3 regions of the Methylosinus sp. genome follow, and region 1 is predicted to be linked to each of the others. Evidence: predicted binding sites of a transcription regulator. Region 1 holds the regulator's gene; each other region holds the start of a gene.
What was found. Region 1 encodes LexA, which represses DNA repair genes until DNA is damaged. Its sites were predicted from a motif close to TGTTCNNNNTGTGTTCNG; they were not measured.
Positions count from the first base shown of each region.

Region 2: VIF40_RS11295 (YifB family Mg chelatase-like AAA ATPase) is a predicted target of LexA. The motif match lies at 1,105-1,122, and genes of this name have one in related genera.
Region 3: ssb (single-stranded DNA-binding protein) is a predicted target of LexA. The motif match lies at 1,192-1,209, and genes of this name have one in related genera.

Region 1 covers NZ_DATBQF010000011.1:116,609-118,873, reverse strand. The annotation lists gene VIF40_RS03080 (hypothetical protein) at 1-523, opposite strand, end outside; gene lexA (transcriptional repressor LexA) at 628-1,332, shown strand; gene VIF40_RS03070 (AsmA family protein) at 1,574-2,265, shown strand, end outside.
Region 2 covers NZ_DATBQF010000040.1:36,225-38,489, forward strand. The annotation lists gene VIF40_RS11285 (hypothetical protein) at 1-62, shown strand, start outside; gene VIF40_RS11290 (lytic murein transglycosylase) at 73-912, opposite strand; gene VIF40_RS11295 (YifB family Mg chelatase-like AAA ATPase) at 1,202-2,265, shown strand, end outside.
Region 3 covers NZ_DATBQF010000008.1:157,954-160,218, forward strand. The annotation lists gene dctA (C4-dicarboxylate transporter DctA) at 1-1,159, shown strand, start outside; gene ssb (single-stranded DNA-binding protein) at 1,303-1,830, shown strand; gene VIF40_RS02180 (YgiQ family radical SAM protein) at 1,926-2,265, opposite strand, start outside.

The sequences.
Region 1 (2,265 bases):
GTGCATCTAATAATGTCTTTAAACGGTTATCAATGTCGCCGCCCGAGTATATATTTCCTGGGGCACCCTGGCGCAAAAATTTTATTTTTAGGCTACATGTTAATGCGAGTGACTTCCTTACAAGTGGAACAAATGTCCTTCCTCCAACGGAGAACGGTACTAACAAATCTACCTCATCTAGATGGCCATGGCTAACAGCTTTCCAATTGTCTTCGTATTCGTGGTGTCCCTCGATGATTAGCAGGCTTGGGATGGCTTTGTTAAAGTAGCGATGTCGATCAACCCGTAGCAGGGCAGGGTGAACTTGCCAAAGCTGTTCCAGTTGAGGATGGAAATGATTGCGAATTTCCCATTTTTTCCGTGCCTTATTAGAGCCGCCGTTGCCTGTAGAAGGGAGTTCGCCATCGAATGTAAGAACGAATTTCACCTGCTGCCATCCTAAAATTCGGTTGCAAGAATCGGCTTCTTTGACAAGCAAGCTAACTTTAGCCTGCTGCCGGTTCAAGTGGGTTGCAGAACGCACCGAGAACGCCTATCCTCCTGTTCATGATTTGTTTATGAACGCGCGCCATCATGCTCGCGCCGGGTGGAAGCGCGCCGCAGGCGGAGCGGCGCCGGGGGATTCCTATGCTGACCAAGAAACAGAGCGATTTGCTGCGCTTCATCCATGAGCGCCTGAAGGAGACCGGCGTGCCGCCCTCCTTCGACGAGATGAAGGACGCGCTCGATCTGCGCTCCAAATCCGGCATCCATCGGCTCATTCTCGCGCTCGAGGAGCGCGGCTTCATTCGCCGCCTGCCCAATCGCGCCCGCGCGCTCGAGGTGCTGCGCCTGCCCGAATCGGCGACGCCTCGCGTCGCCGCGCGCGGCGGTAAATTCTCGCCCTCCGTCATAGAGGGCGCGCTCGGCCGCATGCGCTCCGTCCCGGCCGGGGAGCCGGAGTCCGATCAGCAGGTGGCGATTCCGGTCATGGGCCGCATCGCCGCCGGCACGCCCATTTCCGCGCTGCAGAGCCGCAGCCATACGATCAATCTGCCGCCGGACATGCTCGGCGGCGGCGAGCATTTCGCGCTCGAGGTGCGCGGCGATTCGATGATCGAGGCCGGCATTCTCGACGGCGACGTCATCGTGGTGCGCAAGCAGGACACAGCCGACACCGGCGATATCATCGTCGCCCTCATCGACGAGGAGGAGGCGACGCTGAAGCGACTGCGCAAGCGCGGCGCTTCAATAGCGCTCGAGGCCGCCAATCCGGCCTATGAGACGCGCATTTTCGGGCCCGATCGCGTGCGCATCCAGGGTCGGCTGGTCAGCCTTCTGCGCAAATACTGAGATCGGGCGCGCCGCCACGATCTCGCCGCCCTTTGCGGCCATGTTCCGCCCGTCGCGCGCCTCGCGCGCGGGCCTTTTCGCGTGGCGGATAAGCGACTAAGGCGTGTCTCGAGCGTATCGCGCTTCAAGAGGAAGCGCGCGCTGCGTCGCGAGCGGCTCACCCGGCCGCCCCGCCTCTTTCTGCACATGGACGCAAGCCTCTTTCTGCATGGACGATGGAATGTCGCACTCGACCGGCCCAATGCGCGAAATCGAAGGATCGAAGCCCCTGGCCGTCGGCCGCCGCTCACTTTTTGCACGCCTCTCGCGCCGCTGGCTGGCGGCGCTCGGCGCCGTCGCTGCGGTGGCGCTCGGCGCCGCGCTCGCGCCCTGGACCTTCTCCACCAACGCGCTGCTCGAGGAGATTTCCGGCCAGCTCAACGCCTCCTCCGGCCTCTATATCGCCGCCAAGGGGCGCTCGACCTTCTCGCTGCTGCCGCGCCCGCACATCACCATCGACAGCATCGCCTTCGCCGACCCCGCCGCGGCGCTCACCATCGAGGCCGAGCGGCTGCATGGCAATGTGCTGCTCCTCCCTTTGCTCGCCGGCCGGCTCGAGATCGCCGAGGTCGAGCTGATTCGCCCTTCGATCGAGATCGATCTCGATCGCAAGCCGATGGGCAGCGCCGGCGCCGCGGTGCGCGCCGCGGCGGCGCGGCCGTCGACGCCCGCCGCCGAGAAAGCCGATCGCGCGCGGCTCGGCGGCGTCTCCATCGTGTCGGGCGTCGCGCGGCTCAAATATTCCGGCGGCGAGGAGACTCTGCAAGACATAGACGCGACGCTCGATTGGCGCACCGTCGGCTCGCCGGCGACGCTCGACGTCGGCTTCTCCTGGCGCGGCGAGCGTCCGCGCGCCACGCTGTGGGTGCTGAAACCCGGAGCGCTGCTGCGCGG
Region 2 (2,265 bases), on a different contig from region 1:
TCATCTATCTGCGGCACCGGCCGATCCATCCGATGAAGGCGGGCGCCGAGCCCGCCGAATAGCGCGCGCCCGTCAGTCGCCCGCGCCTTTGATCTTGTCTGCGAGCAGGGCGATGGTCTTGGAATAGACCTTCGCCTTGTTCCATTCGAGCAGCGCCGGGAAATTCGGCTCGCCCTCGTCCCAGCCGGCGCCCGGCTTCCAGCCGTAGCCGTGCAGGAAATTGGCGGTGGAGGCGAGCACATCCGCCGTATTGTGGACGAGATCGCGCTTGCCGTCGCCGTCGAAATCGACGGCGAATTTCAGATAGGACGAGGGCATGAACTGCGTCTGGCCGATCTCGCCGGCCCAGGCGCCGCGCATTTGCGCGGGATCGAGATCGCCGCGCTCGACGATGCGCAGAGCGTCGAGCAGCTCGGCGCGGAATTTGTCCGCGCGGCGGCAATCATAGGCGAGCGTCGCCAAGGCGCGAATCGTCGGGAAATTGCCGAGATAGGAGCCGAAATCCGTCTCCAGCCCCCAGATCGCGACGAGCACCGGCCCCGGCACGCCATATTTCTGCTCGATGCGCTTGAACAGCGCCGCATGCTTCTGCAGCAGCGAGCGCCCCTTGCTCACGCGGAAGGAATTGGCCATGCGCGCCGAGAATTGCTCGAAGGTCTGGCGAAACACTTTCTGCCCGCGATCATGCGAGATCACCGAGCGGTCGTAGAACACGTCGCCGAGCGCCGAATCGATCGCCGGCTTCGAGACACCCGCCGCCGCGGCCTCGCGCCGGAAGCCGTCGAGCCAGCTCTCGAACCCCTCGCCATTGCGCCCGCATTCGGCCGCCCGCGCGCCCGCCGGGCAGAGCCCCAGCGACAAGGCCAGTGCCGCGACGCCGAGCGCCGTCCTCATTCGATTGGTCTGAGACATCTCGCGCTTCCCATCTCTCGGACGAAGCCCGCTTTCGCTCTCGGACCAAGCCCGCTTTCGCGCTCTTCTGTCACGAGAGCGCGGCGGGGCCATGGCGCCGCTTTCGCAAATCTCGAAAATATCGGGCCTGAAATCCCGGCGCAGACTAGCTCCCGCCGGTTAGCGGGCCGTTGCCGAAGCGCGGCGAAATTTCGTTCTCATATTGTTCTTGCCGAGGCGGGGCGCCGCATCTACTATGGCGACGTCCGCGTTGGAGCGCTTTCTTTCTGCTCGGGGTCGGAGCTTTCGCATGGTGGTCAGGGTCTCGACGGTCGCCTTCGAGGGGATCGAAGCCAAGCCGGTCGACGTTCAGGTCCAGATCGCCAGCGGCAATGTGGTGTTCACTCTGGTCGGCCTCGGCGACAAGGCGGTCGCCGAATCGCGGGAGCGGGTGCGGGCGGCGCTCATCGCCTCCGGCCTCGCGCTGCCGGCCAAGCGCATCACCGTCAATCTCGCGCCGGCCGACATGCCCAAGGAGGGCAGCCATTACGATCTTCCGATCGCGCTCGGCGTGATGGCGGCGATCGGCGCCATCCCTTCGGACGCGCTGGACGGCTATACGGTGCTCGGCGAATTGGGGCTCGACGGCGCGATCGCGTCGGTCGCGGGCGTGCTGCCCGCCGCGGTCGCCGCCAATATGCGCGGCCATGGGCTCGTCTGCCCGCGCCAATGCGGTCCGGAGGCGGCCTGGGCGTCGAGCGACATGGAGGTGATCGCGCCGCGCTCGCTGCTCCAGCTGGTCAATCATCTGAAGGGAACGCAAGTTCTCGCCCGGCCCACGCCCGCCGTGCGCGCGGCCGCCGCGGATCTGCCGGATCTCGCCGACATCAAGGGCCAAGAGAGCGCCAAGCGGGCGCTGGAGATCGCCGCCGCCGGCGGCCACAATCTCCTGATGAACGGCCCGCCCGGCTCCGGCAAATCCATGCTGGCGGCGCGCCTCCCCTCGATTTTGCCGCCGCTGTCGCCGCGCGAGCTGCTCGAGGTCTCGATGATCCATTCCGTCGCCGGCGAGCTCGCGGGCGGCGAGCTCACCGACCGGCGGCCCTTTCGCGCGCCGCATCATTCGGCCTCCATGCCGGCGCTGGTCGGCGGCGGCTCCCATGCGCGCCCGGGCGAGATCTCGCTGGCCCATAATGGCGTGCTGTTCCTCGACGAATTGCCGGAATTCCAGGCGCAGGCGCTCGACGGCCTGCGCCAGCCGCTGGAGACCGGCGAGGTCGCCGTCTCGCGCGCCAATCACCGCGCGGTCTACCCCGCCCGCTTCCAGCTCGTCGCGGCGATGAATCCCTGCCGCTGCGGCCATGCGCTCGATCC
Region 3 (2,265 bases), on a different contig from region 1:
TCTCATCAAAATGGTGATCGCGCCGATCATCTTCTGCACCATCGTCTCCGGCATCGCCCATCTCGAGAGCGCGGCAAAAGTCGGGCGCGTCGGAATCAAGGCGCTCGTCTATTTCGAGGTGGTCTCGACCATCGCTTTGGCGCTCGGGCTTCTCGTCGGCAATCTGCTGCGGCCCGGCGAAGGCTTTTCTGGCAAAGCCGCGGACGCCGCCGCCGTCGCCAAATATCTCGAGCCGGCCGCGCAGCGCAGCCCGGTCGATTTCGTGCTCGGCGTCATTCCGGACAGCGTCATCGGCGCCTTCGCCAGAGGCGATATTCTGCAGGTGCTGCTGTTCTCCATCCTGTTCGGCTTCGCTCTGATGGCGCTGGGCGAGCGGGGCAGGGCGCTGGGCGGCTTCATCGACGAGGCCGGCCACGCCATGTTCGGCGTCATCGCGATCGTGATGAAGGCGGCGCCGCTCGGCGCTTTCGGCGCCATGGGCTACACGGTCGGCAAATATGGCTCGCAGTCGCTGGTGAGCCTCGCCTGGCTCGTGGGCTCCTTCTATCTCACCGCTATTTTGTTCATCGTCATTGCGCTGGGGATCGTCGCGCGCATCGTCGGCTTCAGCATTTTTCGCTTCCTCGGCTATATTCGCGACGAATTGCTGATCGTGCTCGGCACGTCGTCGTCGGAGAGCGCGCTGCCGCAGCTGATGGAGAAGCTCGAGCGCTTAGGCTGCTCGAAATCGGTCGTCGGTCTCGTCGTGCCGACGGGCTATTCCTTCAATCTCGACGGCACCAATATCTATATGACATTGACGAGCCTGTTCATCGCGCAGGCGCTCGGCGTCGAGCTTTCGGCGGGACAGCAATTCGTCATTCTCACCGTGGCGATGCTGACCTCCAAAGGCGCCTCGGGCGTGACCGGCGCCGGCTTCATCACTCTGGGCGCGACGCTCTCGTCGATCGACCCGCGTCTCGCGCCGGGCATGGCGATCGTCATCGGCGTCGACAAATTCATGAGCGAATGCCGCGCGCTCACCAATATTTGCGGCAATGGCGTGGCGACCATCGTCGTCGCCTGGTGGGAGGGCGAGCTCGACCATGACAAGCTCGCCGCCGGACTCTCCCGACGCATCGACCCCAGCGACATAGAGACCGCCGTCGCGACGAAATGAGGCGGGACGTTGCGCTCCGCTGCGGGGGGTGCTAGAACAAAAAAAGAACATCGCGCGAATTGTGGACAAGGCGGCGGAACGTCTTCGCGCTCGCGCGTTTCGGACTAAGGTGCCTCGTGCATTCATAAGGCGGAGAGAGGGTCATGGCGGGCAGCGTCAACAAGGTCATCCTGGTGGGCAATCTGGGCCGCGATCCGGAAGTGCGCACGCTGCCTTCGGGCGACCGCGTCGTCTCCTTCTCGGTGGCGACGACGGAATCCTGGCGCGATCGCAACAGCGGCGAGCGCAAGGACCGCACGGAGTGGCACAATGTGTCGATCTTCAACGAGAATCTCGGGAAGATCGCCGAGCAATATTGCCGCAAGGGCTCCAAAATCTATCTCGAGGGCCAGCTGCAGACGCGCGAATATCAGGACAAGGACGGCGTCCAGCGCCGCGCGACCGACGTCGTGCTGCAGCGCTTTCGCGGCGAGCTGACGCTGCTCGACAGCAAGGGCGGCGGCCGCGGCGAGGGCGATTACGAGGGCGGCGGCGGCTCCTATCAGTCGAGCGGCGGCGGCTCCAGCTTCGGCCGCTCCTCGCCGATGGAGCGCGCGCCGGCCGAGCGCTCGCCCGCGCCGGCCAGCAGCGGACGCCTGGCGGAACAGCTGGACGACGACATTCCGTTCTAGGGGCGGGGCGGCGTCGCGTCGCGACGTTGCGATGACGGGCGGAGCCTGCTCCCTCTCCCGCAGCGGGGGAGGGGCGCGCCCGGCTCTCGAAATTTCTACGAGCTCCGCGAGCGCAGTCCGTTCGTTCGGAATTCCCGTGATTGCGGCCGTGCGCCGGTCTGGCCCGTGCGGCGGCCTTCGCCGGCCTTGCCGGTCCCCGCCGGCTGCCAGCCCGGCACCAGATGATGCTTGCCGGGGCCGATGAGATCGGCGCGGCCCATCGCCTTCAGCGCCTCGCGCAGAATGGGCCAGTTCTCGGCGTCGTGATAGCGCAGAAAGGCCTTGTGCAGGCGGCGCTGGCGCAGGCCCTTCACCGCCTCGACCGGCTCCGACGCGCCGCGTCGCACCGGCTTCAGCGGATTGAAGCCCGAGTGATACATGGCCGTCGACAGCGCC